Oceanicoccus sp. KOV_DT_Chl: one gene and its partners. The protein of the gene in region 2 interacts with the protein of the main gene of each other region in a pairwise test. Links are inferred from orthologs where the notes say so. Each region holds a gene or a part of one and is shown on either strand. Other genes may lie near its edges.

Evidence for each region.
Region 1: the proteins of ftsZ (region 2) and zipA interact in binary tests that used the Escherichia coli proteins (3 or more experiments, as listed by UniProt). The link is inferred for Oceanicoccus sp. KOV_DT_Chl from one-to-one orthologs.
Region 3: the proteins of ftsZ (region 2) and rlmN interact in binary tests that used the Escherichia coli proteins (3 or more experiments, as listed by UniProt). The link is inferred for Oceanicoccus sp. KOV_DT_Chl from one-to-one orthologs.

Annotation. Positions count from the first base shown.
Region 1 is NZ_FQLF01000007.1:166,199-176,761, reverse strand. Bases 5,156-8,119 are described here. They hold zipA (cell division protein ZipA), read left to right. Parts: upstream 5,156-6,168; coding sequence 6,169-7,071; downstream 7,072-8,119. Other genes in these bases: smc (chromosome segregation protein SMC), read left to right, coding at 5,156-5,973. Also shown: UNITIG_RS22005 (DsbE family thiol:disulfide interchange protein), read left to right, coding at 1-514; UNITIG_RS22000 (cytochrome c-type biogenesis protein), read left to right, coding at 511-1,026; c-type cytochrome biogenesis protein CcmI, read left to right, coding at 1,019-2,272; more of smc, read left to right, coding at 2,467-5,155; UNITIG_RS21975 (transglycosylase SLT domain-containing protein), read left to right, coding at 9,197-9,808; UNITIG_RS21970 (FAD-dependent oxidoreductase), read left to right, coding at 10,102-10,563. UniProt on the Escherichia coli protein: Essential cell division protein that stabilizes the FtsZ protofilaments by cross-linking them and that serves as a cytoplasmic membrane anchor for the Z ring.
Region 2 is NZ_FQLF01000005.1:634,947-645,514, forward strand. What follows is about bases 6,667-9,635. They hold ftsZ (cell division protein FtsZ), read right to left. Parts: upstream 8,746-9,635; coding sequence 7,588-8,745; downstream 6,667-7,587. Other genes in these bases: lpxC (UDP-3-O-acyl-N-acetylglucosamine deacetylase), read right to left, coding at 6,667-7,351; ftsA (cell division protein FtsA), read right to left, coding at 8,828-9,635. In the rest of the region: UNITIG_RS20305 (phosphoribosylaminoimidazolesuccinocarboxamide synthase), read right to left, coding at 1-699; UNITIG_RS20325 (M23 family metallopeptidase), read right to left, coding at 5,349-6,278; more of lpxC, read right to left, coding at 6,440-6,666; more of ftsA, read right to left, coding at 9,636-10,066; UNITIG_RS20345 (cell division protein FtsQ/DivIB), read right to left, coding at 10,113-10,334; UNITIG_RS20350 (cell division protein FtsQ/DivIB), read right to left, coding at 10,358-10,568. UniProt on the Escherichia coli protein: Essential cell division protein that forms a contractile ring structure (Z ring) at the future cell division site. The regulation of the ring assembly controls the timing and the location of cell division.
Region 3 is NZ_FQLF01000001.1:378,984-389,486, forward strand. What follows is about bases 6,027-8,930. They hold rlmN (23S rRNA (adenine(2503)-C(2))-methyltransferase RlmN), read left to right. Parts: upstream 6,027-6,890; coding sequence 6,891-7,970; downstream 7,971-8,930. Other genes in these bases: ndk (nucleoside-diphosphate kinase), read left to right, coding at 6,355-6,783; pilW (type IV pilus biogenesis/stability protein PilW), read left to right, coding at 7,994-8,788; UNITIG_RS01765 (RodZ domain-containing protein), read left to right, coding at 8,781-8,930. In the rest of the region: Fe-S cluster assembly protein SufB, read left to right, coding at 1-1,400; Fe-S cluster assembly ATPase SufC, read left to right, coding at 1,448-2,227; Fe-S cluster assembly protein SufD, read left to right, coding at 2,224-3,480; UNITIG_RS01735 (iron-sulfur cluster assembly accessory protein), read left to right, coding at 4,775-5,131; more of UNITIG_RS01765, read left to right, coding at 8,931-9,695; ispG (flavodoxin-dependent (E)-4-hydroxy-3-methylbut-2-enyl-diphosphate synthase), read left to right, coding at 9,755-10,503.

The DNA of each region.
Region 1 (10,563 bases), on a different replicon or contig from region 2:
CATCGATCAGGGGGAATATAGTCCTCAAAATCTGCCGTCTGCACTGGTGAATAAACCCTTTCCCAGTTTTGCTTTATCACAATTAGAGCAGCCGCAAACACAATTAACCCAAACCGATTTATTGGGTTCCATTGCATTGATCAATGTGTGGGCGACCTGGTGTCCTTCTTGCCATATTGAGCATGGTTATTTAAATATTTTGTCGACTGAGCGAAATATCAAAATTTACGGCGTCAATTATAAAGATCAGGCAGATGCTGCCCAGCGTTGGTTGGCGGAAAAGGGAAACCCCTATCAATTTAATATTTTTGATCCGGCCGGCCGTTTAGGTTTGGACATGGGGGTGACCGGCGCACCTGAGACCTATGTTATTGATCATCGCGGTTTTGTTCGGATGCGTTATCAGGGCCCGTTAAACGAATCGGTTTGGCAAGAAAAGTTCAAGCCATTGATTACCCAGCTCGAAGCTGAGCGCAAAGCTGACCCGCGTTTACAACCTGGAGTCGCAGGATGAGATTGTTATTGCTGTTAATTTTGTTGAGCTCTTGTTACACACAAGCGGTGGTAGAGACTTATGAATTTGACAATGAAGTGACGCGGGAGCGCTACCAGCAATTTATCGATGAGCTGCGTTGCCCCAAGTGTCAAAATCAAAACTTATCCGGTTCCAACTCACCTATTGCTGAAGATTTACGGCGCGAACTTTATCGCTTATTGCAGGATGGGCAATCGGATCAACAAATTGTAGATTTTATGGTGGCACGCTATGGTGAATTTATTCTGTATCGGCCCCGTTTTAATCCAGAGACTGCATTGCTGTGGATGGCGCCAGCGGTTTTTCTTATTTTGGGCTTAGTCATTATCATCGTCGTTTTTCGTCGGCAGAGGCAGGCGGCGTCGGTGGATGGTACCGAACAGGATGGTCAGGATGTTGGTTTGGATGGCACCGAGCGGCAGCAATTACAACAGATATTATCAACGAGTACGGTGACATCGGCTCAGTCCAAGGATCAATCGAATGCCTGAGTTTTTTATAGTCGCCATAGTATTGGTGTTAGTGGCGGCGCTATTTGTATTGTCACCGCTGATGATGAATCGCAGCGCGCAGCAGTCTAGCCGTGAAGGCATTAATATCAGTGTCTTTAAGCAGCGCTTGGCTGAGCTGGAAGCTGATTGTGATAACCGTGATATTACCGAAAAAGAGTTTCTGCAATTAAAAACGGAATTAGAGCGGCGGCTATTGGAAGAGGTCACCAGCCCAGGGGGCGGTGTGACGTCTATTCAGCGGCCATCGTGGAAGTTGCCAGTCATGTTGGCGTTGATGTTGCCGCTGATTGGCTGGGGTGTGTATCAGCAAACGGGTGCTAAAGCGGATTGGGAAATTACCGACACCTTAAAAACACTCAGACATAAAGCCGCTGCCGGTGAAGAGGTTAAAGCCATTGAGCAGCAGTTGTTAAAACAACTGGACGCGCGCTTATTGCAACGCCCTGAAAACCCCCATTACTTAATGATGATTGGTCGCACCCAAATGGAGTTGGCCAATTATCCTGCTGCTACCGACGCTTATCAGCGGCTGGCGCAGGTGTACCCTGAAGACCCGGCGGTGCTGGCACAATATGCGCAGTCACTGTATTTGTCTTCCAATCGTCAATTGACGCCCAAAGTGCAGGCGATATCTGATAAAGCATTGCAGCTGAACCCACAGCAGCCTACGGTACTGGGCATGTTAGGGATCGCCAGTTTTGAAGCGGGCGAATACCAGCAGGCTATTGGCTATTGGCAGCAATTATTACCGATGCTGGGGCCGGTATCACCCAATCGACAAATGATCACTGCCGGTATCGAGCAGGCTAAATCGCTGTTGGCTGAAAGTGGCGTGGTATTAGATGAGGCCCCGGCTCCGGCTGCAGAAGGCGGAGCAATAGCGGTCAGTTTACAATTACAGGTTTCCATAGCTGAACAAGTGGCGGTTGATCCCGATTCTGCAGTCTTCGTTTTTGCTCGCGCCGTAGCGGGGCCGAGAATGCCGTTGGCGGTGGCGCGTTTGCGGGTGGTAGATTTGCCAGCCATAGTTACTCTGGATGATTCTATGGCGATGGCGCCGGGTTTAAATCTTTCCAGCTTTGAGCAGGTGGAAGTCATTGCCCGTATTTCCAAAAACGGTATCGCTAATCGCGGCCCCGGTGATTGGGAGGGCGTATTTGGTCCCGTACAAACCGCGCAGCAAGCCGGACCCATCAGTCTGCAGATCAGCGAGCAAGTGCAATAGCCTGCCGCTGTCATCAAGGTGTAAAAAAATCCGAAAAAGCCCCATTTCAACGTAGTCCTGCTGCGGCAAAAGCTATACACTAAGCGCCGTTTACTGGGGAATTGGTGGCGTAATAAATCGACCGTATTTTGAAATAGTAATTATAATAAATACAACAAGTTACGCCGATAACATAAAGTAAAAGTTAAAGTATAATGCGATTAAAAAGTATCAAGCTGGCGGGGTTTAAATCCTTCGTCGATCCAACCACTGTGTCATTTCCATCAAATCTGGGCTGTGTTGTCGGCCCGAATGGTTGTGGTAAGTCTAATATTATCGATGCTGTACGTTGGGTGATGGGTGAAAGCTCGGCTAAAAACCTGCGTGGCGAGAATATGACCGACGTTATTTTTAACGGCTCGGTTAATCGTCAGCCGGTGGGGCAGGCCTCCATTGAATTGGTTTTTGATAACACCGATGGCAAGGTCGGCGGTGAATATGCCCGCTTTGCGGAAATCGCTATCCGCCGCAAAGTCACCCGCGAAGCCATTTCCGAATACTACCTCAATGGCACCAAGTGCCGTCGCCGGGATATTACTGATATTTTCCTAGGTACCGGTTTAGGGCCGCGCAGTTACGCCATTATCGAGCAGGGTATGATTTCCCGCTTGATTGAATCCAAGCCAGAAGAGCTGCGGGTTTTTATTGAAGAAGCCGCCGGTATTTCCAAATACAAAGAGCGCCGTCGTGAAACCGAAAACCGCATGCGTCGCACACTGGAAAACCTTGAGCGCTTAACTGACTTGCGCGATGAGCTTGAACGCCAGCTACAGCATTTGCAGCGGCAGGCACAAGCGGCTGAGCGCTATACGGAGTTGAAAAAAGAGGAGCGATTGTTAAAGGCGCAATTACAGGCCTTGCAATGGAAGTCCCTGGACGGTCAGGTCAAAGTCTACGAAACCTCCATCCGTGACTTGGAAGTTAAGCTGGAAGGGGTGATTGCCGAACAGCGCGCCGTTGATGCTGATATCGAAAAGTTTCGCGACGTTCATACCGATACCATGGATCGCTTCAACGAAGTACAAGCCCGTTACTATGGTATTGGCGCTGAAATCTCCCGTACTGAACAGAATATTCAACATCAGCAGGAACGCAGCCGCCAATTGAAGGACGATTTGGCGCAAACCGAGCGCAACTATCAAGAGTCAAAACAGCATCTAGTTACCGATACCGAGAAGCAGGAGCGCTGGTCGGCTGAAGTTGAAGAGATTCAGCCAGAGCTGGAATTGGCACAGAGTTCCGAAGAAGAAACCGCAGCGGCATTGCTTGACGCTGAAGAGTCGATGCAAGCCTGGCAGCAGCAGTGGGATGATTTCAATCAGAAAGCGTTGGAGCCACGGCAGAAAGCAGAGGTTCAGCAATCCCGCATTCAACATCTTGAACAGGCGCTGAGTCGCATCCAGCAACGTATTGAAAAACTGGAAGAGGAAAAGTCAGGTTTAAGCGCCGGCCCGGTTGAAGAAGAAATTGAGTTGCTAAACGAGCAGTTGGCTGAAGCCGACATGCAGCGTGAAGAGCAGCAGTTAAAGTTAGAACAGCAGACCGATGAGATTCAGCAATTGCGCGATGGCAATGTTGAGCTGGGTGCCGAGTTGGATAAGTCGCGCAACCAGCTGCAAAGTATGCGCGGTCGGCATGCGTCGTTAGAAGCTTTGCAGCAGGCGGCGCTAGGTCGGCAGCAGGGTGCGATCAGTGATTGGTTAAAATCCAGTGGTCTGGATAGCCAGGCCCGTTTGGCTGAAAATTTAAAAGTAGCTAGTGGTTGGGAAACCGCCGTTGAAACGGTTTTAGGTGAGCATCTGCAAGCTGTCTGTGTCGATGGTTTGGATGCTGTTGCTGCGTTGGCAGCTAATCTCGAGCACGGCAGCATTACGCTATTAGATGCCAATACACCTGCGCTCAATGAAGGTTCCTTGGCAGACACCTTAGCCAGTAAACTGGAGAGTGGTCAGCAGGCACAATCGCTGTTGGCGGGAATTTATGTGGCGGCAGATTTAACGGCCGCGTTAGCGTTGCGCAGTCAGCTCGCTGCCCATGAGTCAGTAGTCACCGCGGATGGTTTATGGATTGGTTCCAACTGGTTGCGAGTTGCTAAAGACTCTGATGAGCAGGCCGGTGTATTACAGCGGCAGCAGGAGTTAGAAACACTGACCGCCAGCATGGTTGATGCCGAGCAAAGCGTTGAGTCGCTTGATAGCCAATTGGCAGCAGGCCGTGAGAAATTAAAGGTTCTGGAAACCAGTCGCGAACAATTGCAGCGTGAAGCGCAGTCGCAGAACAATAAGCATTCAGAGCTGCGTTCAGCGCTGAGTGCCAAGCAAGTTAACATCGAGCAGATCAGTTCACGCCGCGAACGCATCAGCGGTGAAATCGCTGAAAGCCGTGAACAGTTTCAGATGGAGCAGGAAAGTCTGGGCGAAGCACGGATGATTTTGTCGGAAGCGATTGAGTCTATGGAGCAGGATTCCAGTCAGCGCGAAACGTTACTGGCACAACGCGACCAGTGTCGTACGGTGCTGGATAATGCCCGTCAAGCAGCCCGCCATGATAAAGACTCAGCCCACCAATTAGCGATGCGCTATCAATCGCTGCGGGCGCAATTGGATTCGATGAGTCAAAATATCGAGCGTACCCGTTATCAGGTCGAGCAGTTAGAAGAGCGGCGCACCACCTTGTTGGAAGGTATTAGTGGTTCTGATGACCCGGTGGAAGAATTAAAACTGGAGCTGGAAACACAGCTAGAGCAGCGTTTGCAAATCGAAGAGGAGTTAACTGAGGCCAGACGCAAGGTTGATGAAATTGAGCATGGTTTACGTGAGGCTGAAAGCAAGCGCAGCGGGATTGAAGCTCGTGCGCAAACCGTTCGTTCCGAATTGGAGCGCGGCCGTGTAGAAGTGCAGGGTTTACAAGTTCGTCGTCGCACCCTGGAAGAACAGTTGATTGAAACCCAATATGAGCTGGATAACGTGCTGGCTAATCTGCCTGAAGATGCAGAAGAAAAATTGTGGCATGAGAATCTGGAAAGTATTGGGCGGCGTATCGCGCGCTTGGGGCCCATTAATTTAGCGGCAATTGATGAGTATAAATCCCAGTCAGAACGTAAGACTTATTTAGACGCGCAGAATGCTGATCTGGAAGAAGCTTTGCAGACTTTGGAAAATGCTATCCATAAAATTGATAAAGAAACTCGCCAGCGTTTTAAAGATACCTTCGATCAGGTGAATAGCAGTTTGCAAGAGTTGTTCCCGAAAGTATTTGGCGGTGGTACAGCTTATCTGGAAATGACCGGTGATGATTTATTGGATACTGGTATTGCTATCATGGCACGGCCACCAGGCAAGCGTAACAGCACCATTCATTTATTGTCTGGTGGCGAAAAAGCCCTGACGGCTATCGCCCTGGTATTTTCTATATTCCGTTTGAACCCAGCGCCGTTCTGTATGCTGGATGAGGTTGATGCACCATTGGACGATGCCAATGTGGGGCGTTATGCCCGTCTGGTAAAAGAAATGTCCAAGCAGGTACAGTTTATCTACATCACCCACAATAAAATTGCGATGGAAATGGCCGATCAATTGCTCGGCGTGACCATGCATGAACCTGGCGTTTCTCGTCTGGTGACGGTGGATGTTGATGAGGCTGCGGAACTTGCGGCGATATAACGGGTACTAATAGTAGAGGGATGGGTTGGCTGCAGGCAGTGCTGGCTTCTGACGTATTCGCTCAGCGGTTTGAACAGAGTTGCAATGCGCTAAACTGGTGCTAACTTATACCTTTATAGTTAATTAGTTTGGCTATGATTAACGCAGCTATTGTGCTGCATTTTTTGACTCATTCACAAAGGTATTAAGGCTACAATGGAACTCGGTGTTCGCGACTGGATGCTCATTGTTGGTGTGCTGCTTATTTTAGCAGTGCTGATTGATGGCTATCGCCGCATGCGCAATGAGCGTCGCGGTAGAATTCGCATGGCTTTAAATAAACAATTCCTGAACTCCGCTGGTGCCAGTGATGATGATATCGGTACTGGCGAATTGCCTGCGGGTGGTGCTCGCATTGTCGGCCGTCGCGGTGGCAATGAAGAGTTGGACCTGGAGCAATCCGTGCCGATGCTAATGGAGTCAGTTGCGGATGAATTGACCGCAGCTGAATCTGTCATTGATAATGCCAATGACTTGCCTGATGAAATACCTGATCCTATCGATGTCGCCGTAGCCGCAATGGCGGCAAAGGAAGAGCAGCCCACAACAAAAGATAAGCCTCAGGACATTGCCCAGCTAAAGCGTGAAGCAGAGACAAAAGCGGTAAGCAAATCTTCCCGCGTCGAAACTAATCCTGAAGAAGTGGTGGTGATTAATGTCATTGCTAAAAAAGAAGCCTTTAAAGGTCCAGATTTACTTCATATCTTATTGGCCTGCGATTTGCGCTTTGGTGATATGAATATTTTTCATCGCCACGAAGAAAAAGGCGGCAATGGCGCGGTTCAATTCAGTATGGCCAATAGTGTCGAGCCAGGTTTTTTTGATCTTGACACCATAGAAGATTTTACTACTCCCGGTGTCTGCTTTTTTATGAGTGTGCCTGGGCCTAAAGATCCCATCAAAGCGTTTGAATGTATGGTTGAAACCGCGCAGTGTCTGGTGACCAATTTGAATGGTGTGTTACTGGATGAGTCGCGTAGTGCTATGACTAATCAAACACTCGAGCATTGTCGCCAACGCTTGCAGGAACATCAGCGCCGTCAGCTGACGCATGTTTAATGCGTGGTTTATTTAAACCGCTTCTCTAATCTCCGTCGTAGTTGTTCAAAGTCATGACATCAATCCCTGAATTATCCCTGCAGCTAGCACAGTTACGCGCCACTATTAATCAGCATAACTATCGTTATTACGCCCTCGACGATCCCTCTGTACCTGATGCGGAATACGATCGCTTGATGCGTGAGCTGCAAGCAATAGAGACTGAACATCCTGAATTAATTACTGCGGACTCACCAACCCAACGGGTAGGTGCCGAACCCTTGGCCGGTTTCAAGCAAGTGCGTCATGAAGTACCCATGTTGTCTTTGGATAATGTATTTAATGAGCAGGAGTTAAAGGAATTTGGTAAGCGCTTATTGGATCGCTTGGGTGAGGACGAAAGTTTTCATTTGGTTTGTGAGCCCAAATTAGATGGCGCAGCCGTTAGCTTGCTCTATCGCAATGGCAAGCTGGAGCGGGCGCTACTCGCGGAGACGGCTCGGTTGGCGAAGACATTACCCACAATGTACGTACTATTCAATCGATCCCGCTGACCTTATTAGGTGAGGGTTGGCCTGATGTGCTGGAAGTCCGCGGCGAAATTTATATGCCGAAGAAGGGGTTTGATGCGCTGAATGAACGGGCTCGCGCTAATAATGAAAAACTCTTTGTAAACCCGCGCAATGCTGCCGCCGGTAGCTTGCGGCAATTGGATTCGCGTTTAACTGCGCAGCGGCCGCTAGAAATGTGTTGCTACAGCGTAGGATTAGTGGATGGTGGCAAGCTGCCGATCGAACACAGTGCTATTTTGCAGCAACTGCAACAATGGGGTTTTCGTATCAACTCCGAAATGCGTGTGGTTGCGACGATCGATGAGTGTTTGCAGTATCACGATTACTTGCTCGCTAAGCGTAAGGATCTGGCTTACGACATTGATGGCATCGTTTATAAAGTGGATGAGCTGGAACTGCAGGCCGAGTTAGGATTTACCGCTAAAGGCCCGCGTTGGGCAATCGCCCATAAATTTCCTGCGGAGGAAGAAATTACTCGTTTGTTGGGTGTGGATTTCCAGGTGGGCCGCACTGGTGCGATTACGCCGGTGGCGAGATTGGAGCCCGTATTTGTGGGTGGCGTTACCGTGAGCAATGCGACGTTACATAATCGCGATGAAATTGAGCGGCTGGGTGTCAAAATTAACGATACTGTCGTGGTGCGCCGGGCCGGTGATGTGATACCGCAGGTGGCGAAGGTGGTGCTAGAGCGGCGTCCTGATGATGCCCGCGAGATTGTGTTTCCAGAGCAGTGCCCAGTGTGTGATTCCCCTGTCGAACGTATTGAGGGTGAGGCCGTCACCCGTTGTGTTGGCGCATTGGTGTGCGCCGCCCAACAAAAAGAAGCGATTAAACATTTTGCCTCTCGCAAAGCTATGGATGTTGATGGTCTTGGCGATAAATTGGTTGAACAGTTAGTCGATGAGAATCTTATTGGCTCTGTCGCTGATTTGTATCACTTAACGGTAGAGCGGTTGATTGGCTTGGAGCGCATGGGCCAAAAATCTGCTGAAAATTTAGTGGCGGCACTCGAACAAAGTAAGGCGACAACCTTGGCTAAATTTTTATTTGCTTTAGGTATTCGCGAAGTGGGTGAGGCTACTGCCGCGTGCTTGGCGAAACATTTTGGGTCCTTGCCAGCTATTGTGCAGGCTGATAGAGAAGCGTTACTGGCAGTTGATGATGTCGGGCCTATTGTGGCAAAGCATGTGTTTGATTTTTTTCAGGGCGAGCACAGTCAACAATTATTGACGGCATTACAGGCTGCAGGCATTCGCTGGCCCGACGTCGTCGTTAAATCTGCGGATCAATTGCCATTAGCTGGCATGACTTATGTGGTGACCGGGAGTTTGGAGCAAATGGGGCGCAGTGAAGCCAAAGAGAAATTGCAGCATTTGGGTGCTAAAGTTGCGGGTAGCGTGTCAAAAAAGACTGATTGTGTGGTGGCGGGGCCTGGTGCAGGTTCAAAATTAGCCAAGGCGCAAGAACTCGGTGTCGATGTCATTGATGAGGCCGGATTTTTAATATTGCTGAAAAAATATCAGGCACTTTGATTTTTACTGGACAAATATCAGCGATCAACTAGAAGTGGTGTTATGAATAAAAAACAATATCTGCTGCTGTTATTGTTACCGCTACTCTTTCTGGTTGGCTGCACCGTCTCCCCACCCAAAAACCAAAGTAATATCTGTGAAATCTTTCGGGAAAAAGATGATTGGTATGATGAGGCTGAAGACGCGCGCAGTAATTGGTATTTACCTATTCCCACGATGATGGCAATCATGTATCAAGAGTCCCGGTTCCAACAGAAAGCAAAACCACCGCGCACCAAAATTTTAGGGTTTATTCCTGGTCCCAGGCCTTCAGATTCCTATGGTTACTCACAAGCGAAAGATGATACCTGGGATTGGTATATCAAGAGCAGCGGTAATTATGGCGCGGATCGGGATGACTTTGCTGACGCTATTGATTTTATTGGTTGGTATAACAGCGTCAGTCGGAAGAAATGCAATATCAAGCCAGATGATACTTACCACCTTTATCTGGCTTACCACGAAGGTCATGGTGGCTTTAATCGGCGTACTTATAATAAAAAGCCATGGCTAAAAGGCGTGGCAAAAAAAGTCTCGGCGCGGGCTGCGCGCTACCAATCACAACTCAATAGTTGCGAGAAAGAACTGCAGGGTCCCTGGTGGAAATTTTGGTGAAGACAAGACCTTGTTCATGGTAGGGATAAATCTGTAGTCAAATTACCTATAACAACGCTTTACTAAATTTAAATTAATGCTTGCTCAGCGTTGTTCAGTAGTTCTCGATAGCAATAAAAACTGTACTTTTGCCCAATAAAATAAACCATAGCTACTGATATTGTTAGTGGCTTATGCTTTAATTGGCAGGCTTATTTGTCTGTAATTCGGCGCTAGAACGAAGCAGGGAAAAGAGGGTGATAAACACTCCGGCAATTAGCTTATTACATTAAATTTAAATCGGGAAGGCAGTTTTGAAACCAACAGATATTAAAGATCCGGAGTACTTTCATAAAGTCGTGGATTGTCAGTACGCTTGTCCGGCGCATACCCCTGTTCCAGAGTATATCCGCTTAATTGCAGCCGGGCGTTATACCGATGCTTATATGGTGAACTGGGAATCTAACGTTTTCCCCGGTGTACTAGGTCGCACCTGTGACCGCCCTTGTGAGCCAGCTTGTCGACGTGGTCGAGTAGAAGAACAACCGGTGGCGATTTGTCGGTTAAAGCGGGTAGCGGCAGATAATAAAAATGACGATGACGTTAATGCGTTGATGCCGGTTATTCCCGAGCAGAAAAACGGCAAGCGTGTTGCCTTGATTGGCGGCGGACCAGCGTCATTAACCGTGGCCAGAGATTTAATGCCACTGGGCTACTCGATTGACCTTTATGATGACCAGCCCGCCGGTGGCGGTTTCATGCGTAGCCAGATCCCT
Region 2 (10,568 bases):
CAGATCGGCCAAGGCCTTACTGATTACATCAAAACCTTCAGATAATAATTTCTCATAAACTGCAATATCATCAATACTGCGAAATTTAAACGCCGCATAATTATTTACAATATCATCGCGGGTGACATTAACATCATCCACTTCCGGTACACCGGGAATATTTTTCAAAATGCCCTTGCTGGACGGAGTAATCAGCAGGTCAGGTAATTTCTGATCCTTTTGCAAACCATCGGGTATCTGAATACCACAAAATTCACGTTCGCCCTTGGCGTAAGAACGCCACATTGAACCGGTGATGTATTGGCGAGCAATAGCTTCTATCATCACTGGCTTGGCTTTTTGCACTATCCACACCAGTGGGTGGGGAATATCCAGAATATGGCTATCAGCCAAGCCCTGCTCGCGAAATAATTTAAACCAATGGTTGGAAATCGCATTCAAAGCGGCACCTTTGCCCGGCACCCCTTGCATACCACCCTCACTTTTCCAGATACACTCAAAGGCAGAAATACGGTCACTAATTACCATAATTGCCAGCTCTGCATCGGCGGCCACATCGTAGCCTTTATCTGCAATCAAGCGCCGACTATCTTCAGCAGTTAACCAATAAACGGAACGCACTTTACCGCTATGAACCGGTAACTCGGTGCGAATGGGAAGATCGTTATTAACTGCCAATACCTTATCAGCAAGACTCATGGTGAATGCCCTGTGTAAATGTTGTGATTCGAAGTGATGAATTTCTAGAAATACCGCAACAGCGGCAACGACAAAAGTAGTCGGTTTCTAGAACGGGGATTTTACCAGAAAATAAAAGGGATGCCAGTCATCAACAATTTGTTGACGAAGCTGAGATAGAATCTATTACAGCAGTAATAATAGCCTTATTTGCTGCAGGGAAATTATACTGACCAAGCGTATTTGCATCTACCCAACGAATAGGCTGCCCCTCTCTACCTTCAGCCTGACCGGAAATCGCATCAACCCACCAAACATCCAGCAACACTGATTTATCGTCATAATCATGCCTGATTTCGATGAGCGGGCGACAACGCAGCACTGTCACCCCAACTCTTCCTCTAACTCACGATTCAAAGCAGTCTGCACAGATTCCCCTGCTTCTACCTTGCCGCCAGGAAATTCCCACAAGCCACCTTGATGACTCTCGGTAGGTCGCAGCGCAATCAGGATTTGTTGCGACTCATTGCGGATAACGCCGACGGCGACATGTACTAATTTTGTCAACTCAGTCTCTTTTAACTGCCACTTATTTAATTTATGAACTACTTAAACCTAAGAACGGTAATCCGCGTTAATACGAACATACTCATCAGATAAATCTGTGGTCCACACGGTTGCTTGCTGATCCCCTCTGGATAAATCCACGGCGATGGTAATCTCTTCTTCGTCCATAGCCGCCTGACCTTGCTGCTCAGTATAACTGGCGGCACGGCAGCCCTGCTCCGCAATTAGCACGCCGTTAATACTCACGGATACTTTGTTAACATCCAGCTGTTCAACGCCAGCCCGACCAATCGCCGCCAACAACCGCCCCCAATTGGGGTCACTGGCAAACAAGGCCGTTTTTACCAACGGTGATTCGGCTATGGTATAGGCTACTTGTAAACACTCTCGTTCAGAAGCGCCACCGCTCACGGCTACCGTGACAAATTTATTAGCGCCTTCGCCATCACGCACCAAGCCTTGCGCTAACTCAATAAAAACAGTGGTAATTGCATCTAACAGAGGTTGATACAGTGCGTCATTTATAGCACTAACTTTACCAGCAGCGGCTTGACCCGTTGCTACCAACATACATGAATCGTTAGTCGAGGTATCACCATCAACGGTGATACGATTAAACGATTGATTAGTCGCCTGCTGAAGAATAGTGTTTAAAATTTCCGACTCAACCGCCGCATCGGTTGCCACATAACCCAACATAGTGGCCATGTTAGGCTTGATCATGCCTGCACCTTTAGCAATACCCGTCACAGTAATCGTTTCGCCCAGGTGATCAAATTGTAACGATGCCGCCTTGGGCGGGTATCTGTGGTCATAATACCGCTAGCGGCCAACGTCCAACCGTTTTCATCAAGCTCAGCGAGACCCTGCGGCAAAGCGGCGGTTATTTTCGCTAGCGGTAACGGCTCACCAATAACCCCGGTAGAAAAAGGTAATACCTGCTCTGCAGCGACGTCTGTTAATTGAGCCAACGCCTGACAAGATGCCACACTGTCCTTCAACCCCTGAGGGCCGGTGCCGGCATTAGCGTTGCCAGTATTAACCAGTAAATAGCGGGGCGCCTGTTGTGCAATATGACGTTTGGCAACTTGTACCGGCGCGGCACAAAACGCATTTAGGGTGAACACACCTGCTGCCGTCGCGCCTTCACAGAGCTCCATCACGACTAAATCCTGACGACCAGGACGCTTAATGCCTGCACTGGTCGTGCCCAAACGAAAACCCGCTACCGGGTGGAGCGTGGGTAATTTTCCTTCACCGACTGCCATTTTTAGATACCTTCAATTAATCTATGGGCTGAAGAGCGTCCTATCAGGAAAGTTTGCCGTGACATTGTTTGTATTTTTTGCCCGATCCACAGGGGCAATCTTCATTACGGCCAACCTTTTTTCCTTCGCGAACAAAAGGTTGCGAATCAGCTTCTTCTGCATTGCCACTGCCTGAGTCATCGCCAATTGCCGAAGCTGAATCATGCTTGAACTCTAAATCTTTCGCCTGCGCAGCTCGCCGCTGTTCTTCCAATGCGGCCAATTCATCTTCTCGCTGAATACGAACATTCGATAAAAACCGCACCACATCATGTTTTAAGCTATCTAGCATCGCCTCAAATAAAGCGAAGGCTTCACGCTTGTATTCCTGCTTGGGATTTTTTTGCGCATATGCACGTAAATGGATACCCTGCCGCAATTGATCCATAGTCGCCAAATGCTCTTTCCACAGATTATCAAGTATCTGCAGCATAATATGTTTTCCAAGCGGCGAATCTCGGGACCAATCTCATCCGCTTTTGCCTGATAGGCTACAGCCAGTTCAGCAATAATTTTTTGTCTTAAAGGCTCTTCATGCAGATTGTCATCTTCGTCCAGCCATTTTTGCAATGGCAGCGGCGCAGAAAACTCCGCTTCAAGACGCTGTTCCAAACCGGAAATATCCCACTGCTCTTCTAAGCTTTGTGGTGGGATATGCTGGTCAATCACCTCATTGATCACGTCTTCACGGATAGCTTCGATCGTCTCGGAAATATCTTCAGCTTCCAACAAATCGTAACGCTGCTGATAAACGATCTGTCGCTGATCGTTGGAAACGTCATCAAACTCCAATAAATTTTTACGGATATCAAAGTTTCTACCTTCGACTTTGCGCTGCGCTTTTTCAATGGAGTTAGTCACCATGCGGTGTTCTATCGCTTCACCTTTTTCCATACCCAGTGCTTGCATAAAACTGCGTACGCGATCAGAGGCAAAAATCCGCATTAAATTATCTTCCATAGAAAGATAAAAACGCGACATCCCGGGATCACCCTGACGACCAGCACGGCCACGCAATTGGTTATCGATACGTCGGGACTCATGACGCTCAGTACCAATAATATGGAGACCGCCCGCTTCTAACACAGCTGCATGACGCTTTTTCCAGGCGTCACGTAATGATTGGATTTGCTCTGCGCTGGGATTGTCCATTGCGGCAATTTCTACTTCAACATTACCACCCAACACAATATCGGTACCGCGACCGGCCATATTGGTTGCAATCGTCACCACACCGGGACTGCCAGCCTGGGCAATAATTTCCGCTTCCTGTTCATGAAATTTTGCGTTCAGTACTTTGTGTTCAATTTTGGATTGTTTGAAACGCTTGGATAATTCTTCTGAAGTTTCAATCGACGCAGTACCCACTAAAACTGGCGCACCTTTGGCAGTGAGCTCTTTAACATCATTGACAATGGCATCGTATTTTTCGCCAACTGACAAATAGACCAAATCATTGAGATCAATACGCGATGGCACAACATTGGTCGGAATAACCACGACCTCCAAGCCATAAATCTGGGAAAATTCAAATGCCTCTGTGTCTGCAGTACCAGTCATACCCGAAAGCTTATTGAACAGACGGAAATAATTTTGAAAGGTAGTAGAAGCTAATGTCTGACTTTCGGCCTGAATATTTACACCTTCCTTCGCTTCAATTGCCTGATGCAAACCCTCAGACAAACGACGGCCCGCCATCGTGCGACCAGTGTGCTCATCAATCAACACCACCTGATTATTTTGCACGATGTATTCGACATCACGATTAAATAATTTATGCGCGCGCAAGCCGGAATAAACATGTTGTAGCATCGCCAAATTAGATACCGAATATAGACTTTCACCTTCGGCCAACATGCCAGACTCAGATAACAACTCCTCTACAAATAAGTGACCTTGCTCGGTCAATTCAATCTGACGGGCCTTTTCATCAACAGTAAAATGGCCTTCATCAACTTCAGTTTGTAATTGCAACTTCGGAATTAATTTATTAATACTGCGATACAGCTCTGAACTATCCTCTGCCTGCCCTGAAATAATTAACGGCGTACGCGCTTCATCAATCAATATTGAATCCACTTCATCGACAATGGCAAAATTCAGACTGCGCTGAAAACGATCTTCCAGCGTAAACGCCATATTGTCGCGCAGATAATCAAAACCGAATTCATTATTGGTGCCGTAGGTAATATCACACGCATAAGCAGCACGCTTGGCTTCAGGATCCTGGCCAGAAACAACAATACCTACAGTTAACCCTAGAAATTCATACAGCGGCCGCATCCAATTAGCATCACGACTTGCCAAATAATCATTTACTGTAATGACAAACGCGCCTTCGCCAGTTAATGCATTCAGATAAACAGGTAAAGTAGCAACCAGAGTTTTACCTTCACCCGTTCGCATTTCTGCAATACGCCCTTGATGCAAGGTAATACCACCAATTAATTGCACATCGAAGTGACGTAAACCTAAAGTACGTTTGCCTGCCTCACGAACGACAGCAAAAGCTTCGGATAATACTTGATCCAGTTTTTCACCTTCGCTTAAACGCTGTTTAAATTCACTGGTTTTTTGTTGTAATTGCTCGTCACTTAACGCTTGGAGGGTTTCCTCAAAACCGTTAATTTCTTGCACAGTTTTACCCATGCGCTTGAGCGTCCGGTCATTTTTACTACCGAAGATTTTTTTGGCGATATTTCCCAACATAATATGACTACTTATAACTGTTATTGTTTGAACGCAAAAACGTGAGCAAATAGCTCACGCAAAAAGAAAATAACTGGAAGAGAAAATTCAGCGACTGGCGCGATGAATATAGCTGGCAGGGTCAACAGGGCGACCATGTTTATAGACTTCGAAATGCACGTGAGGCCCCGTAGACCGACCACTGCTTCCCATCAAGGCGATAACCTGCCCCTTCTTAACAATATCACCCACTTCAATTTTGTTTTCCAGATTATGAGCGTAGCGAGTAATGTATCCGCTACCGTGGTTAATCTCAACCAACTGACCATAACCGTAACGCTCACCGGACCAAGTAACGACACCAGAACCCACTGCAACAATATCACTGCCTAACTTACCGGCAAAATCAACGCCTTCATGCATCGCCAAGCGGCCATTAAAGGGATCCGTACGATGGCCAAAGTGCGACGACATCCAGCCTTTCTTAATCGGCCTACCAGCCAAGAATACTTCATCTTCAATTTTACGATTGGCTAATAAGGTTTCAAGAATTTCTAGCTGCTGTTCACGATCATCAACGCGGGCCACAAGATTATTCATGGCATCGACAAAATCGGGGTTTTCGTAGAAAGCGCCTTGCTCGTCAGTTTCGGGACCACCGAGAGCCGGCAATTGACTAAAATCGAATTCGCCTTTGTCTAACTTGGCGACGGTGGTGATACGTTCGCCCAGCGCATCCAAGCGGACTAGCCGAGCTTGAATTTCTGCCATTCGAAGAGTAAGCGCTTGTACACGTTGCTCAGTCTCTTTTTTGGTATTGGCAACCAATTCCTGTTCTTTACGATTTTTTTCTTTCATTGCAGACAGTGCCTGCAAATCTAACACTTCTCCCTCGTTATCTGCGAGTTCATAACCAGCCACTACCCCCATACCCAACGGCACGCCCAATAGGCACAGAGAAAGCAATGTGCGGGTCCAGCGACCAAGTGAAATCGATTTCGACTGGCCGTGTTTACCGCTGACGATAATGACTTTCATAGAATTTTCAGCTGGATAGTGAGATTAAATAGAATCTGGTTGCGTTGTGGGGGTAAATATCGCATATAACTCCAATTAATACCAATTTTAGGGGCTATAAAATAGTGAACGCGGTCAAACTTTGGACAAATATTAACGGCAGTCAAATGCTGCCGTTGTATTTAGGCGACAGCAACGGGTGCCATATACGAAATAGGCGCTTTTGACTGATCCTCAAAAGTCACCACTTCCCAGGCATCAGTTTGCGCAATCAAGGCCCGCAAAGAAGCGTTATTAAGGGCATGACCAGACTTATGAGCTTTAAATTCACCAATCAAGCTATTGCCCAACAAGTACAAGTCACCGATGGCATCCAGCACCTTGTGCTTAACGAACTCATCTTCATAGCGCAAGCCATCTTCATTGAGGATACGGTACTCATCTACCACTATCGCGTTATCAACACTGCCGCCCTGAGCCAAGCCCTTGGAGCGTAGGTATTCAATTTCATGCATAAAACCAAAGGTACGTGCCCGGCTAACTTCCTTTACAAAGGAGGTACTGGAAAAATCAAGCGCAGCCTTACCGGTACGATCACGAAATACTGGATGATCAAAATCAATGGTAAAAGACACTTTAAAGCCATCAAAAGGCAGGAAACTGGCTACTTTATCACCATCAGTCACCGTAACTGGGCGCTTAATACGAATAAATTGCTTGGCCTTTGGCTGTTCTTCAATACCCGCTGATTGGATAAGGAATACAAATGGGCCAGCACTGCCGTCCATAATCGGGACTTCAGCAGCACTTAATTCTACATAGGCATTATCAATACCCAAGCCTGCCATTGCCGACAGTAAATGCTCGACGGTAGAAACCCGAACATCATCTTTCATTAAAGTAGTCGAGAGAATAGTGTCGCCGACATTCTCGGCTCTGGCAGCTATTTCGACCACCGGATCCAGATCGGTGCGACGGAAAATAATCCCGGAATCGACAGGAGCTGGAAGTAGTGTGAGGTACACCTTTTCACCGGAATGGAGGCCGATACCGGTAGCGCGGATGGCATTGCGTAGAGTACGTTGTTTAATCATGGCAAATCTTCATTGGTTCTGATCGTATGCGCGGAGTGATGACTTACCCCAAAAAGCGCTGAAACCTGCAGCATCTGGCTAAATATGGACAAAAAACCACCGAAGCCTTAGAAGTGAGGCGCGAATACTACCAGAGAACTGGCCTAACACCAAACCCATTAACTCCCTTTTAAAGCAGCGCATCCCTGCGCCAAACCATATTCTTTGCTAGATCCTGAGACCCGTAACCAAACGATTTAATCCGCCTGTCTACGTAAAAAGGCAGGAATATCCAAATATTCCATATCCTTGTCCTCTTTAGGTACAGCCGCTTCGCGACCCATCGCTACCTGAGGGTTATTACGCATGACAGTTGGACGATCCAACGTTCGGTAATCAGGGTTAACTGTATCAGCTAGTTTATTTTCAACCACTTTTAATGGCGCTTCGCTGAGCTGATCGCTACCCAAACCAGTGGCGACCACAGTAACCCGTATTTCATCTGACATCTCTGGGTCAATAACAGTTCCCACCACAACGGTGGCATTATCTGAAGCAAATTCTTCGATAGTGTCACCCACCTCGGAAAACTCACCCAAAGACAGGTCCAAACCAGCGGTAATATTGACCAAAATACCGCGCGCGCCCTGCAAGTTAATGTCATCCAGTAACGGGCTGCGAATAGCGGCTTCAGCAGCTTCGCGAGCTCGATTTTCACCTCGCGCGCAACCTGTTCCCATCATCGCCATGCCCATTTCAGACATAACCGTGCGCACATCTGCAAAATCCACATTGATCATCCCCGGGCGGATAATCAAATCGGCAATACCCTGAACCGCACCTAGCAACACATCGTTAGCGGTTTTAAATGCCTCTAACAAGCTGGCACTTTTTCCTAACACATCCAGTAAGCGGTCATTGGGAATAGTGATTAAAGAATCAACATTCTGCTGCAATTCTTTCATCCCGTATTCAGCAATTTGCAATCGCTTTTTACCTTCGAAACCAAATGGCCGGGTAACTACAGCGACAGTTAATATACCCATATCTCTGGCAACTTCGGCCACCACTGGTGCAGCCCCCGTGCCAGTACCACCGCCCATACCGGCGGTGATAAAGACCATATCAGCACCTTGCAGTGCTTCGGCAATACGATCCCGGTCTTCTAGAGCAGCCTGACGACCTACTTCCGGATTGGCACCAGCCCCCAAACCTTTAGTAATATTTCCGCCTAACTGCAATACGGTGGTGTTATCAATATTGGTCAAGGCTTGCGCGTCGGTATTGGCACAGATGAAATCTACACCTTCTACGTTATTCGCTATCATGTGCTTAACGGCATTACCGCCACCGCCTCCCACACCTACAACCTTTATGACCGCGCTCTGTGGTACGTTATCAACTAGCTCAAACATGGTTTTTCTCCCTTGGTTTTTTATTTCTGTCGCCGACGAATCGGTTTCAGAGATCTTGCAATTAAAAGTTTAAATAACAGTATTAAAAATTACTTTTGACCCATTCTTTGGCCTTACTAAAAATACTTTCCGACGAAACCTGTGGCCGCGAACCACCTACACGACCTTCCGTTTGTTGCTTCAAGCCGTATTGCAACAAACCAACACCCGTGGAATAAATAGGATTGCGAACGATATCAGCAAGACCTTCTACATTCTGTGGCGCACCTATTCGTACCGGGGTATGAAAAATCTCTTCAGCCAATTCAACGACTCCTTCCATTTTAGAAGTACCACCGGTTAGCACGATGCCAGCAGCAATCATGTCTTCATAACCACTGCGTCTCAGCTCGGCTTGTACCAGCGTAAATAATTCGTCATAACGCGGCTCAACTACTTCGGCTAAAGCTTGACGCGACAAATCACGCGGCGGACGATCGCCAACACTGGGAACTTTGATCGTTTCATCGGCCCCGGCCAACTGCGTTAATGCACAAGCATATTTAATTTTTATTTCATCGGCGTTTTGCGTCGGTGTTCGTAGCGCCATCGCAATATCGTTAGTTACCTGATCACCGGCAATTGGAATTACACCGGTATGACGAATGGCTCCCTCGGTAAAAATTGCAATATCGGTAGTACCACCACCAATATCTACCAGGCAAACACCTAATTCACGCTCGTCTTCAGTTAACACGGCATAACTTGATGCCAGCTGCTCTAAAATAATATCTTCTACTTCCAGGCCACAACGCCGAATACATTTTTCAATATTTTGAGCCGCATTTACTGCACAAGTAACCAAGTGAACCTTGGCCTCCAGACGCACACCCGACATACCTAACGGTTCTTTTATACCTTCCTGAGTATCGATGACATATTCCTGCGGCAGAATATGCAGAATTTTTTGATCAGCCGGAATCGCCACTGCCTGCGCCGCGTCAATCACTCGCTCCAAATCCAGTGCGTACACTTCCCGATCACGAATCGCGACAATACCGTGTGAATTTAAACTGCGGATATGACTGCCGGCAATACCGGCATAAACCGAATGAATTTGGCATCCTGCCATCAACTCCGCCTCTTCAATAGCACGCTGAATGGACTGCACTGTGGATTCAATATTAACCACCACGCCTTTCTTTAAACCGCGTGAAGGGTGCGAGCCAATACCCACAATTTCCAAGCCGCCCTCTTCCGTAATCGAACCAACAATGGCTACGACTTTAGACGTTCCTATATCTAGACCGACAATCATTTTATTGTCTGTTCCGGTGCCCATTAGACAGCACTCCCCATTATTAAAGTCATTGCTAAAATTTTAATCATTATGATTTCTCACTGCGCCAGCCCACTGCAAAACCATTGCTATAACGCATATCAATCGTTTTAATCTGAGCGAAATCTGCGGATAAACCCTGTGCATAGGTTGCCAATAATCTGCGCATTTTTTCCATTACTTCACTATCACCTAGCTCAACCTCTATCCCATTAGTCAGCACCAGCGACCAATTACCGCTTTCCGTTAAAGCTAACTTTTTAAGTTCCAAACGCTGGGAAGCTAAACCCTTGCTTAACTCCGAAAGTGATTCATCACTTGCTGCTCACTGTCTTTAGGCCCCAACAATTCTGGCAAACCACTGCCATTGGCAGCCCGCTTATCCGGCGAAAAAACCTCTCCACGATGATTTAGATAAGCGTGATCCCCCCAATGAGCGATCGCTTTTTGTTCTATCACAGTAATCGCTATCTCGTCAGGCCAGTGCCGCTCTACCATCACATCA
Region 3 (10,503 bases), on a different replicon or contig from region 2:
ACGAAGCGGGGTTTATTTCGGCTATAGAGTCGGAAACCTTTGCTCCCGGTTTAACCGAAGATGTGATCCGGCGTATTTCGGCGATGAAAAATGAACCGGAATGGATGTTGGAGTGGCGCTTAAAAGGCTTTGCGATCTGGCAGGAAATGGAAACGCCAGAGTGGGCGCATGTGCATTATCCGGAAATTGATTTTCAAGCGATATCTTATTATTCTGCCCCCAAAAGCATGGCGGATAAACCCAAGTCTTTAGAAGAAGTCGACCCTGAATTATTGGCCACGTATGAAAAGTTAGGCATTCCACTCCTTGAGCAGCAGATGCTGGCAGGGGTGGCGGTTGATGCGGTGTTTGATTCGGTATCGGTGGTGACCACTTTCCGGGAAAAACTGGCGGAATCCGGTGTGATTTTTTGTCCCATCTCTGAAGCCTTGCAGGAATACCCCGAGCTGGTAAAAAAATATCTCGGTTCTGTGGTACCGCAACGTGATAATTATTATGCCGCGTTAAACTGTGCAGTCTTTACTGATGGTTCTTTTGTCTATATTCCTAAAGGCGTGCGTTGCCCAATGGAGTTGTCGACTTACTTCCGCATTAATGAACAAAACACCGGACAATTTGAGCGCACTTTAATTATTGCTGATGAAGGTAGTCACGTTAGTTATCTGGAGGGGTGTACTGCTCCGCAGCGCGATGAAAATCAATTGCACGCGGCAGTAGTGGAACTGATTGCTCTGGATGATGCTGAAATAAAATATTCCACCGTGCAAAACTGGTATCCCGGTGACGAGAACGGCAAGGGTGGTATTTATAATTTTGTGACCAAGCGCGCCGTCTGCCATACCAATGCCAAGGTCTCCTGGACACAAGTCGAAACTGGTTCCGCAGTAACCTGGAAATACCCTAGCTGTGTATTGCGCGGCGATAACAGCGTCGGTGAATTTTATTCCGTCGCGCTGACTCGTGGCATGCAGCAAGCCGACACGGGTACCAAAATGATTCATATGGGTAAGAACACCCGTTCAACGATTATTTCCAAAGGTATTTCAGCGGGTAAGAGTAATAACAGCTATCGCGGTTTGGTCCGCATGGGACCGCGTGCCGATGGCGCGCGTAATTTTACCCAGTGTGATTCGCTGTTAATTGGTGACCAGTGTGGCGCCCATACATTTCCTTATGTCGAATCCAGAAACCCTACCGCCATTGTTGAACATGAAGCCACCACGTCAAAAGTGTCAGATGATCAGATGTTTCTTTGTCAGCAGCGTGGCTTAAATGCAGAAAAAGCCGTGTCGATGATCGTCAATGGTTTTTGTAAGGAAGTCTTTAAAGAATTGCCGATGGAGTTTGCCGTAGAAGCGGGCAAGCTGTTAGAAATTAGTCTGGAAGGATCAGTCGGTTAACTTATAGTCACCGAAATTATCCGACCAAAATCAAGGTATTAAACAATATGTTGTCGATTAAAAATTTACAAGCCAGTGTCGAAGACAAGCAAATTTTGAAAGGTCTTACGCTGGACATCAAGCCCGGTGAAGTGCACGCGATCATGGGGCCAAATGGCGCCGGAAAAAGTACCTTGGGCTATGTGATTTCCGGTCGTGAGGGTTACGAAGTCGATGGCGGTGGTGTCACTTTGAATGGTGTCGATTTGTTAGAGTTGGATGCTGAAGAACGTGCTCGCGCCGGTTTGTTTTTAGCGTTTCAATACCCGGTAGAAATTCCCGGTGTCAGCAATATGGAATTTATGAAAGCCGCGGTGGATGCCCAGCGCCAAGCGCGCGGTGAAGAGTCGTTAAGCTCAAGAGAATTTTTAAAAATAGCCAAAGAGGCTTGCGCCCAAGTCAATTTGCCTTTGGATTTTTTAAAGCGTGGCGTTAACGAAGGATTTTCCGGCGGCGAGAAAAAGCGTAATGAAATCATGCAGATGATTTTATTAAAGCCCAAACTTTGTATTCTTGATGAGTCAGATTCAGGTTTGGATATTGATGCTTTACAAGTCGTTGCTGAAGGCGTTAATAGTCAGCGCTCTGAAGGTAGAAGTTTTATTGTAATTACCCACTATCAGCGCTTGCTGGATTACATCAAGCCTGATTTTGTGCATGTGCTGTCTGACGGCAAAATAGTAAAAAGTGGCGGCGCTGAATTAGCTCATGAACTAGAAGATCAGGGTTATGCCTGGTTGGTTAAAGGGCCGGAATCAGAGCTGGATTCGCAGGAGCAGTCTGCATGAGCCAGTGGTTACTGAATGCAGTAAGCCGTGCCGAAGCGGTAGATGATTGGTTGGCGCCGAAGCGGCAGGCATCACTACAATTGTTGCGAGATACGCAATGGCCAACGCGTAGGACCGAAGCTTGGAAATACACGCCGTTAGTGGCAATTGCTGATTCGACATTTACCAGTGCGGCGAATCACGCGAAAGTCAGCGTCGACCCTGTCGAGAGTTTAAACAGTATCGATTTGATATTTGTTGATGGAGAGCTGGTGACGCCGGTGGCCGACAATTTACCCGCTGGCTTATCGATAACAGCTTTTGCCGAGGTGTCTGCCGAAGATAAATTGTGGGCAACAGAAACGTTTAGCAATGCCAAGCCGCAGCGGCATTTATTTGGTTTGGTCAACGATGCGTTAGCGACCTCGGGTTTATTAATTGATGTAGCGGCAAATGCTGACATAGCGCAACCGCTGCGAGTAGTTGTCAGATTAAGCGAAGGTTGTGAGGCCCATACGCGGATATTGGTGCGTGTCGGAGAGAGCGCCAAAATTGCTGTGGTTGAAGATTTTGATGGCAGTGCGCCAAGCTTTAATACCGGCTTTGCTGAATACGACATCGCTGCAAATGCTGAGCTTGAGCACTACCGTTTCGCCTTGCAGACTGGTGAGGCACTATCTATTGGTGGTAGTCACTTTAACTTGGCGGCCAAGGCAAAGCTCAATAGCACTTTGGTTGGGTTTGGTAGCAAACTTTCAAGACTCGATGTTGATGTCAATTATTGTGGTGAGTTCGCGGAAACGCAGATGAATGCCATTTACTTGCTTGATGGGGAAGAGTTGTTTGATTTGCATAGCACTATTGAACACGCAGTTCCTAATTGTACTACCGAAGAAAATGTTCGCGGTATTGTGGCTGATCATGCTCGTGCCGTGTTTAACGGTCGTATCCATATTCATCGCGATGCGCAAAAAACGCTGGCCGAATTGAATAATCGTAACTTGTTGTTGTCGCGTAATGCCGAAATCAACACCAAGCCTGAGCTGGAAATTTATGCCGATGATGTGCGTTGCGCGCACGGCGCTACGATTGCCGAGATTGATAAAAAGGCCTTGTACTATTTACAGTCGCGGGGCATTAGCAAGGCGCAGGCACAAGTTATGCTGAGCTTTGGTTTTATCAATGAGTTGGTTGATCAAATGCCGAATACCATTTTGGCTGAGTGGTTGCGGCCACAGTTGCGTGAGCGTTTTGCGCAAATGGAAGTGAAATAAAGGTTGGATGATGAGTGTTGATATGAATACCGTGGCAGTTGCAACTTCAGGATTTGATGTTGAAGCTATTCGTGCCCAGTTTCCCATTTTGGCTCGCCAGTTAAATGGTAAGCCTTTGGTGTATTTGGATAACGCTGCAACTACTCAGAAACCCCAGTGTGTGATTGATGCGCTGGTACATTATTACACCACCTGCAATTCCAATGTGCATCGTGGGGCTCATCAGTTGGCCGATGAGGCCACGCGTTTATATGAAGGTGCGCGAGATATTATTGCGGATTTTTTGCATGCCGCTAATCGCTGTGAAGTTATCTGGACGTCGGGCACTACTGAATCGATAAATGTCGTTGCTAACGGTTTGTCCCAGTTGCTGTCTGCAGGTGAGGAAGTGTTGGTGACAGAAATGGAGCACCACGCTAATTTAGTTACGTGGCAGCAAGCGTGTTTAAAGGCCGGAGCGACCTTGAAAATTGCGCCGATTAAAGACAGTGGCGAATTGGATCGCGATGCATTTAGTCAGCTGCTTTCCAGTAATACTAAGTTGGTGGCGTTTCCTCATGTGTCGAATGCTTTAGGTACATTGAATCCGATCGAGGAACTGACTGCAGAAGCGAAAGCTGTGGGTGCCTGGGTTTTGATTGACGGTGCACAGGGTGTTGCTCATGAGTCCGTTGATGTGCAGGCGTTGGACTGTGACTTCTATGTATTTTCAGGGCATAAATTATTTGGTCCCACTGGTGGTGTGTTGTGGGGGCGTGAGGAATTATTGACCGATTGGCCGGTATGGCAAACCGGTGGTGAAATGATTGCCGAGGTGACTTATCAAACTGCTCGCTGGAATGTATACCTTACAAGTTAGAAGCAGGTACCCCAATATTGCCGGCGCGATTGGTATGGGGGAGGCCGTACGCTGGTTTTCGCAACTGGATATTGCTGCAGTGCAGACCCATGAGGCGGCACTCTTGGCGCACGCGACCGAATTAGCTCAGGCAGTTGATGGCTTGAAGTTAGTAGGCACTGCCCCAATAAAGTAGGGGTGTTGAGTTTTGTGATGGCGCAAGGACACCCGGCAGATATAGGCTTTCTATTGGATCGGCAGGGTATTGCGATCCGCACCGGGCATCACTGTGCTGAGCCTTTGATGGTGAGGATGCAAGTACCCGGTACTGCCAGGGCATCTTTTTCGCTCTATAACACATTGGCTGAGGTTGATGCCTTATTTGCCGGTTTAAACAAAGTTAAAACAATGCTGGGCTAAGTCGCGGGCTTGGTGTTACCAGTTGATGGAGTAGATATGACAGTTGCAAGCTTTGATCCGAATGCCCAAACGGTCAGCATGACCGAGGCCGCCTTGCGCCATTTTGAGCGCGCGTTGGCTGGCAAAGAAGGAAAAATTGTTCGTTTAAGCACTAAGGAGAGTGGCTGTACCGGCTATGCCTATGTGTTGGATTTGGTCGATGCTGCCGAGGACGGGGATGTGGTATTACAGCCCAATGATCAAGTCGGCTTGGCGGTTGCCGCCGATGCCATGGCGCTGCTGCACGGTACCGAAATAGATTATGTGAATGAAGGTGTGAATAGCGTTATTAAATTCAATAACCCCAATGTGGTGGCCGAGTGCGGCTGCGGCGAGAGTTTCAGCGTAGCCTAGCTGCAGGAAAACAATATGCAGCAATCGATGGTAGTAACCCAGCGCGACTGTCCCGCGCGGCGCGTCCCTTCCGGTGAGCCGGTAATTATTCCTGTTGGGCAATTTATATCGATCAACCAAAGTCTAGGGGTAACTATACCGTTACCTGGCAGGGCAATATGCTGCGGATTGATGGCACCGATGCTGAGGCCATTGGGCAGCAGCCGGAAGTGCTGGAGTTTGTTGATGATGGCAGCGGCCAAATCAATGAGCAGCAAGTCTGGCAGGCGCTGGATAGCATTTTTGACCCTGAAATTCCGATCAGCCTGGTAGAGCTGGGTCTGATCTATAAAGTGGCGATTGACCAGGCTGCCGGTCAGGTCAATATCACCATGACCTTAACTGCCCCCGGTTGTGGAATGGGGCCGGTATTGGTCAGCGATGTCGAATACCGGACCGGTAAAGTGCCTCATGTCAAAGCGGTAAAGGTAGAGTTGGTGTTTGACCCACCCTGGAGTCGTGAAATGATGAGTGAAGAGGCCCAGTTGGAAGCGGGATTGTTTTTTTAGCGGCCTTTATGGCTCAGAACCCCGCAGCACAATGGCAATACGGCGAGTTTAAACATGGTTGGCAACGATGGTTAGTACTGACGAAATCCTTGAAGATTTATCCTTTTTTGACGATTGGGAAGAGCGCTACAAATACATTATTGATCTGGGTAAGGATTTACCGGCAATGGATGCGTCTCTGCATACCCCGAGCGATTGGTCAAGGGCTGTCAAAGTAACGTCTGGCTAGATGTTCAGGTTGATCAGAGTGTGCTGAATTTTACCGTTGATAGCGACGCAGTTATTGTCAAAGGTCTGTTGGTGCTGGTGATGGCGGCATTTGATGGTAAGACCGCAGCGGAAATTACCGCTTTTGATGTCGATGGCTACTTTCGCCAGCTCGATCTGGAGCAGCATTTAAGCCCTACTCGCGGTAACGGTCTGAAGTCGATAGTGGCGCGTATTCAAGCTATCGCCAAGGCGGCGCAGGCAAGCTGATTGTCTGTGTGGCAGCCAGCCAGAGAATCCTCTAAAAATATCTCCTAAGTGCGTATTATTTATACTATTTTTCCGTAAATGTGCGTATAATTTGCGGCTCTAAAATTTCGTCGATTGGGCAGGAACCTAATCGCCAATTTACCCTCTCAAGCTTCGGTGAGGTATTCGCCGGATTAAGATTAAATGACGGAGTCTCCAATGTCAGTTGAACGTACTTTTTCTATTGTTAAGCCCGATGCAGTTGCCAAGAATGTTATCGGTGAGATTTACAGCCGTTTTGAAAAAAATGGCTTAAGCATCGTTGCAGCAAAAATGCTGCGTTTAAGCCGCGAGCAAGCTGAAGGTTTTTACGGCGAGCATAAGGGTCGTCCGTTTTTCCCCGCTTTGATTGAGTTCATGACCTCTGGCCCGGTAGTAGTGCAGGTATTGGAAGGCGAAAATGCTATTGCCAAAAATCGCGAGCTGATGGGTGCTACCAACCCTAAAGAAGCCGCTGCCGGTACAATCCGTGCTGATTTCGCTGAATCAATTGATGCTAATGCTGTTCACGGTTCTGATTCTCCAGAATCAGCAGCGCGCGAAATTGCTTACTTCTTCGCGACTAGCGATCAGTGTGACCGGGCGTAAGCTCAAGTTGAATGATAGATGACTGACCCTGTTCAGCACGCATCAGTCGATGCAAACACGAAAGCCCCAGCAGATAAAACCAATCTGTTGGGCTTTCGCGTGAACAGATGGAAGCATTTTTTCTGTCTATGGGGGAAAAACCTTTCCGTGCCCAGCAAATACTGAAATGGATCCATCATCAAGGTGTCGATGACTTTGATCAAATGACTAACGTCAGTAAAGTATTGCGGGAGCGGTTAAGTGAGTGTGCTGAAATCCGGCCCCCTGAAATTGTTTCGCAGCACGACTCGAGTGACGGTACCCGCAAATGGGCGATTCGCGTTACTGGTGGCAGTTTAGTAGAAACTGTATTAATTCCTGATGGCGAGCGCGGTACCTTATGTGTGTCGTCACAGGTCGGCTGCAGTCTGGATTGCAGTTTTTGTTCAACCGGCAAGCAAGGGTTTCAGCGTGATTTAACCGCTGCTGAAATCATCGGCCAGGTTTGGTTGGCCATAAAATCCTTTGATGGCTTTCCCTCTACCAATAAGCGTATTGTTACCAATGTGGTAATGATGGGAATGGGTGAGCCGCTATTGAATTTTGACAATGTCGTTGCTGCGATGAATATCATGCTGGATGATTTTGGTTACGGGATTTCAAAGCGTCGTGTGACGCTGAGTACTTCCGGCGTAGTACCTGCACTCGATAGATTGGCTGAAGTTGCAGAAGTGTCTCTCGCTATTTCGCTGCATGCGCCTAACGATACTTTGCGTAATGAACTGGTACCGATCAATAAGCGCTATCCTATCGCAAAATTATTAGCATCCTGTGAAAACTATTGGTCCAAGCAGTCGGATACACATCGCGTTACCACCGTCGAATATACGTTGATTGCCGGTGTTAATGACTGTGTCGAGCAGGCAAAAGAATTAGCCGTATTGCTGAAAGATTTCCCCTGTAAGATCAACCTGATTCCCTTTAACCCGTTTTCATTGTCTGATTATCGCCGTCCCAGTAAAAATGCCGTTGATCGTTTTTGGAAAATACTAAATGCAGCGGGTTTTGTTACCACCATTCGCAGCACCCGCGGTGATGATATTGATGCTGCTTGCGGACAACTGGTGGGTCAGGTGGCTGATCGCACGAAACGTAGCGAACGGCACAGAGCGAACTATACTCAAACTCAGGTATTAAATGTTCGCTAATGAAAGATAACGGGATATGGGTAATGAGGTTTCAACATAATAAAGTGATTAGAGTGCTGGCTAGATTATTACTGCTGTGTTCATTGTTAGGTTTAGCCGCTTGTGTGACCACAGAACGGGGTGGAATAGGCGACAAGCAAGATGATGTGAAAGCGCTGGAGTATTCTGTGCAACTAGCGCGAACCTATATTCGCGAAGGTAATTGGCAGGCAGCCAAGCGGCATTTGAAAAATGCACTGGAAATTGATGATACCTCCTTTGAGGTCTATGAGGCATTGGCCTTGGTGTTTCAAAATACCGGCGAATTCGAGTTGGCTGAAGAAAATTATAAAAAGTCGATTAGGTTAAATGGTGATTTTTCCCGGGTTAGAAATAATTACGCCACATTTTTATATTCTCAAAAACGTTATAAAGAAGCCACTGAGCAACTGGAAATCGTTGTTAGCGATACCTTGTATGAAAGACGTGCGGCTGCCTATGTGAATTTGGGGCGTGCCTATATGCAGTTGAATAAACTGAATAAGGCCGAAGAGTCTTTTAATCGAGCTTATTTAATGCAGCGCCGGAATTACGCCTTGATGTATCAACTGGCTGATGTGTATTACCAGTTAGGCGATTATCCAAAATCACAACAATATTATGACGCCTATCAAGCGCAGGCAAAAAAACAGCCCGCCGAAGCGTTGTGGCTGGGGATTCGCTTAGCCGATAAGTTTGATGATCGAAATAAGCTGTCGAGTTTTGCTTTAGCGTTGAAAAACTTATATCCAACCTCAAAAGAATATTTGCTGTATAAGGAAGCTTTTGGCAATGAATGATGGTGTCGCTTCAATGATTGATGAGCTGTTAGCAGATAGTCCTGGGAATGCACTGCGCAAGTCTCGTGAAGCTCAGTCTATGACTGTTCGTGAAGTGGCTGAACAATTGCGGTTGTTACCGCGTCAGGTAGAAGCGCTTGAATCTGACGATTACGCTAACTTGAACGGTGATATTTTTTGTAAAGGCTATTTAAAGTCTTATGGAAAATTGTTGGGTCTGAATACTGATCTTTTAATCGAAGCGTATTTACAAGTCCGTCCGACGGTTTCTACTAAAACAAACTATGCACCTAAAAATTACGGGCCAGTTCAAATTCAAACGCTGGGTAAAGGCCATTCTCTTCAATATTGGTTTTTGGCTGCCACTCTGCTTGTTATCGCGATTTTGTGGTTGGTATTGGGGGGTGATAGTAGTGCGGAAAAAAATGTAGTGGTTGAGAGTACTGAAGTTATCGTTGATCAGCAGTTAGCAACTGATGCCGAAACTGCGGCCATTATGGCTGGTAGTGCTATTGATCAGGAGTCTGCTGATGACATGATAGCAGCGCCCACCGCGACTGATACTTTAGTCGCGGAGGCAGTGTCGCCAGTATTATCCCAATCAACAACAAACGGGCAGCCAAGGCTGACGTCAGCAGGCGCAGAAAGCGTTGAGTCCGAGGCTAAAAGCTTGCTGAATTTTAGTTTTACCAATGATTGTTGGGTTGAAGTGAAAGATAGCAATGACACAGTTATTTTTGCAAATTTGAAGCGTGCCCGCGACACACTTGAATTGAGCGGTGCAGCCCCCTTTAAAGTATTGCTGGGTTATGCACCCGGGGTTAGCCTTGATTTTAATGGCGACCCGGTGACGATTACAGTGAATGAGGAGAATAATTCAGCACGGTTTACTGTCGGTCAGTTATAAGTTTTTTGTATTTTACAACGTTGTAAAGGCTCGTAAAGCGCCAGAGGTTAGTAGCAGTCATGCAGATGGAATCCCCCATTAAACGAAGAAAAACTCGCCAGATTATGGTGGGTAATGTAGCGGTTGGTGGTGATGCGCCTATTTCGGTACAGAGTATGACCAATACTGATACCTGCGATGTAGCTGCAACGGTGGCACAAATTAAACAGTTAGAAGCTGCGTGTGCAGATATTGTAAGAGTGTCAGTGCCGACCATGGACGCAGCCGAGGCTTTTAAAAAAATTCGCCAGCAAGTGAGTGTGCCGTTAGTTGCTGATATTCATTTCGATTACAAAATTGCCTTAAAAGTTGCAGAATACGGCGTTGATTGTTTGCGGATCAATCCAGGTAATATTGGGCGCGATGATAAAGTGCGCGCAGTTATTGATGCTGCCAGAGACAAAAATATTCCTATTCGTATTGGGGTAAATGCCGGTTCTTTGGAAAAAGAATTGCAACGTAAGTACGGTGAGCCAACCCCGGATGCCTTGGTGGAATCGGCCATGCGCCACATTGATATCCTCGATAGTCTGGATTTTCAAAATTTTAAATTAAGCGTAAAAGCCTCTGATGTGTTTATGGCTGTTGCCGCCTATCGAAAGATTTCGGCACAAATAGACCAGCCCTTGCATTTGGGCATTACCGAAGCCGGTGGCTTACGCGGTGGTACTGTTAAATCTGCAGTAGGTTTAGGTATGCTGCTAATGGATGGCATTGGCGACACTATTCGGGTGTCATTAGCGGCTGATCCGGTTGAAGAAGTTAAAGT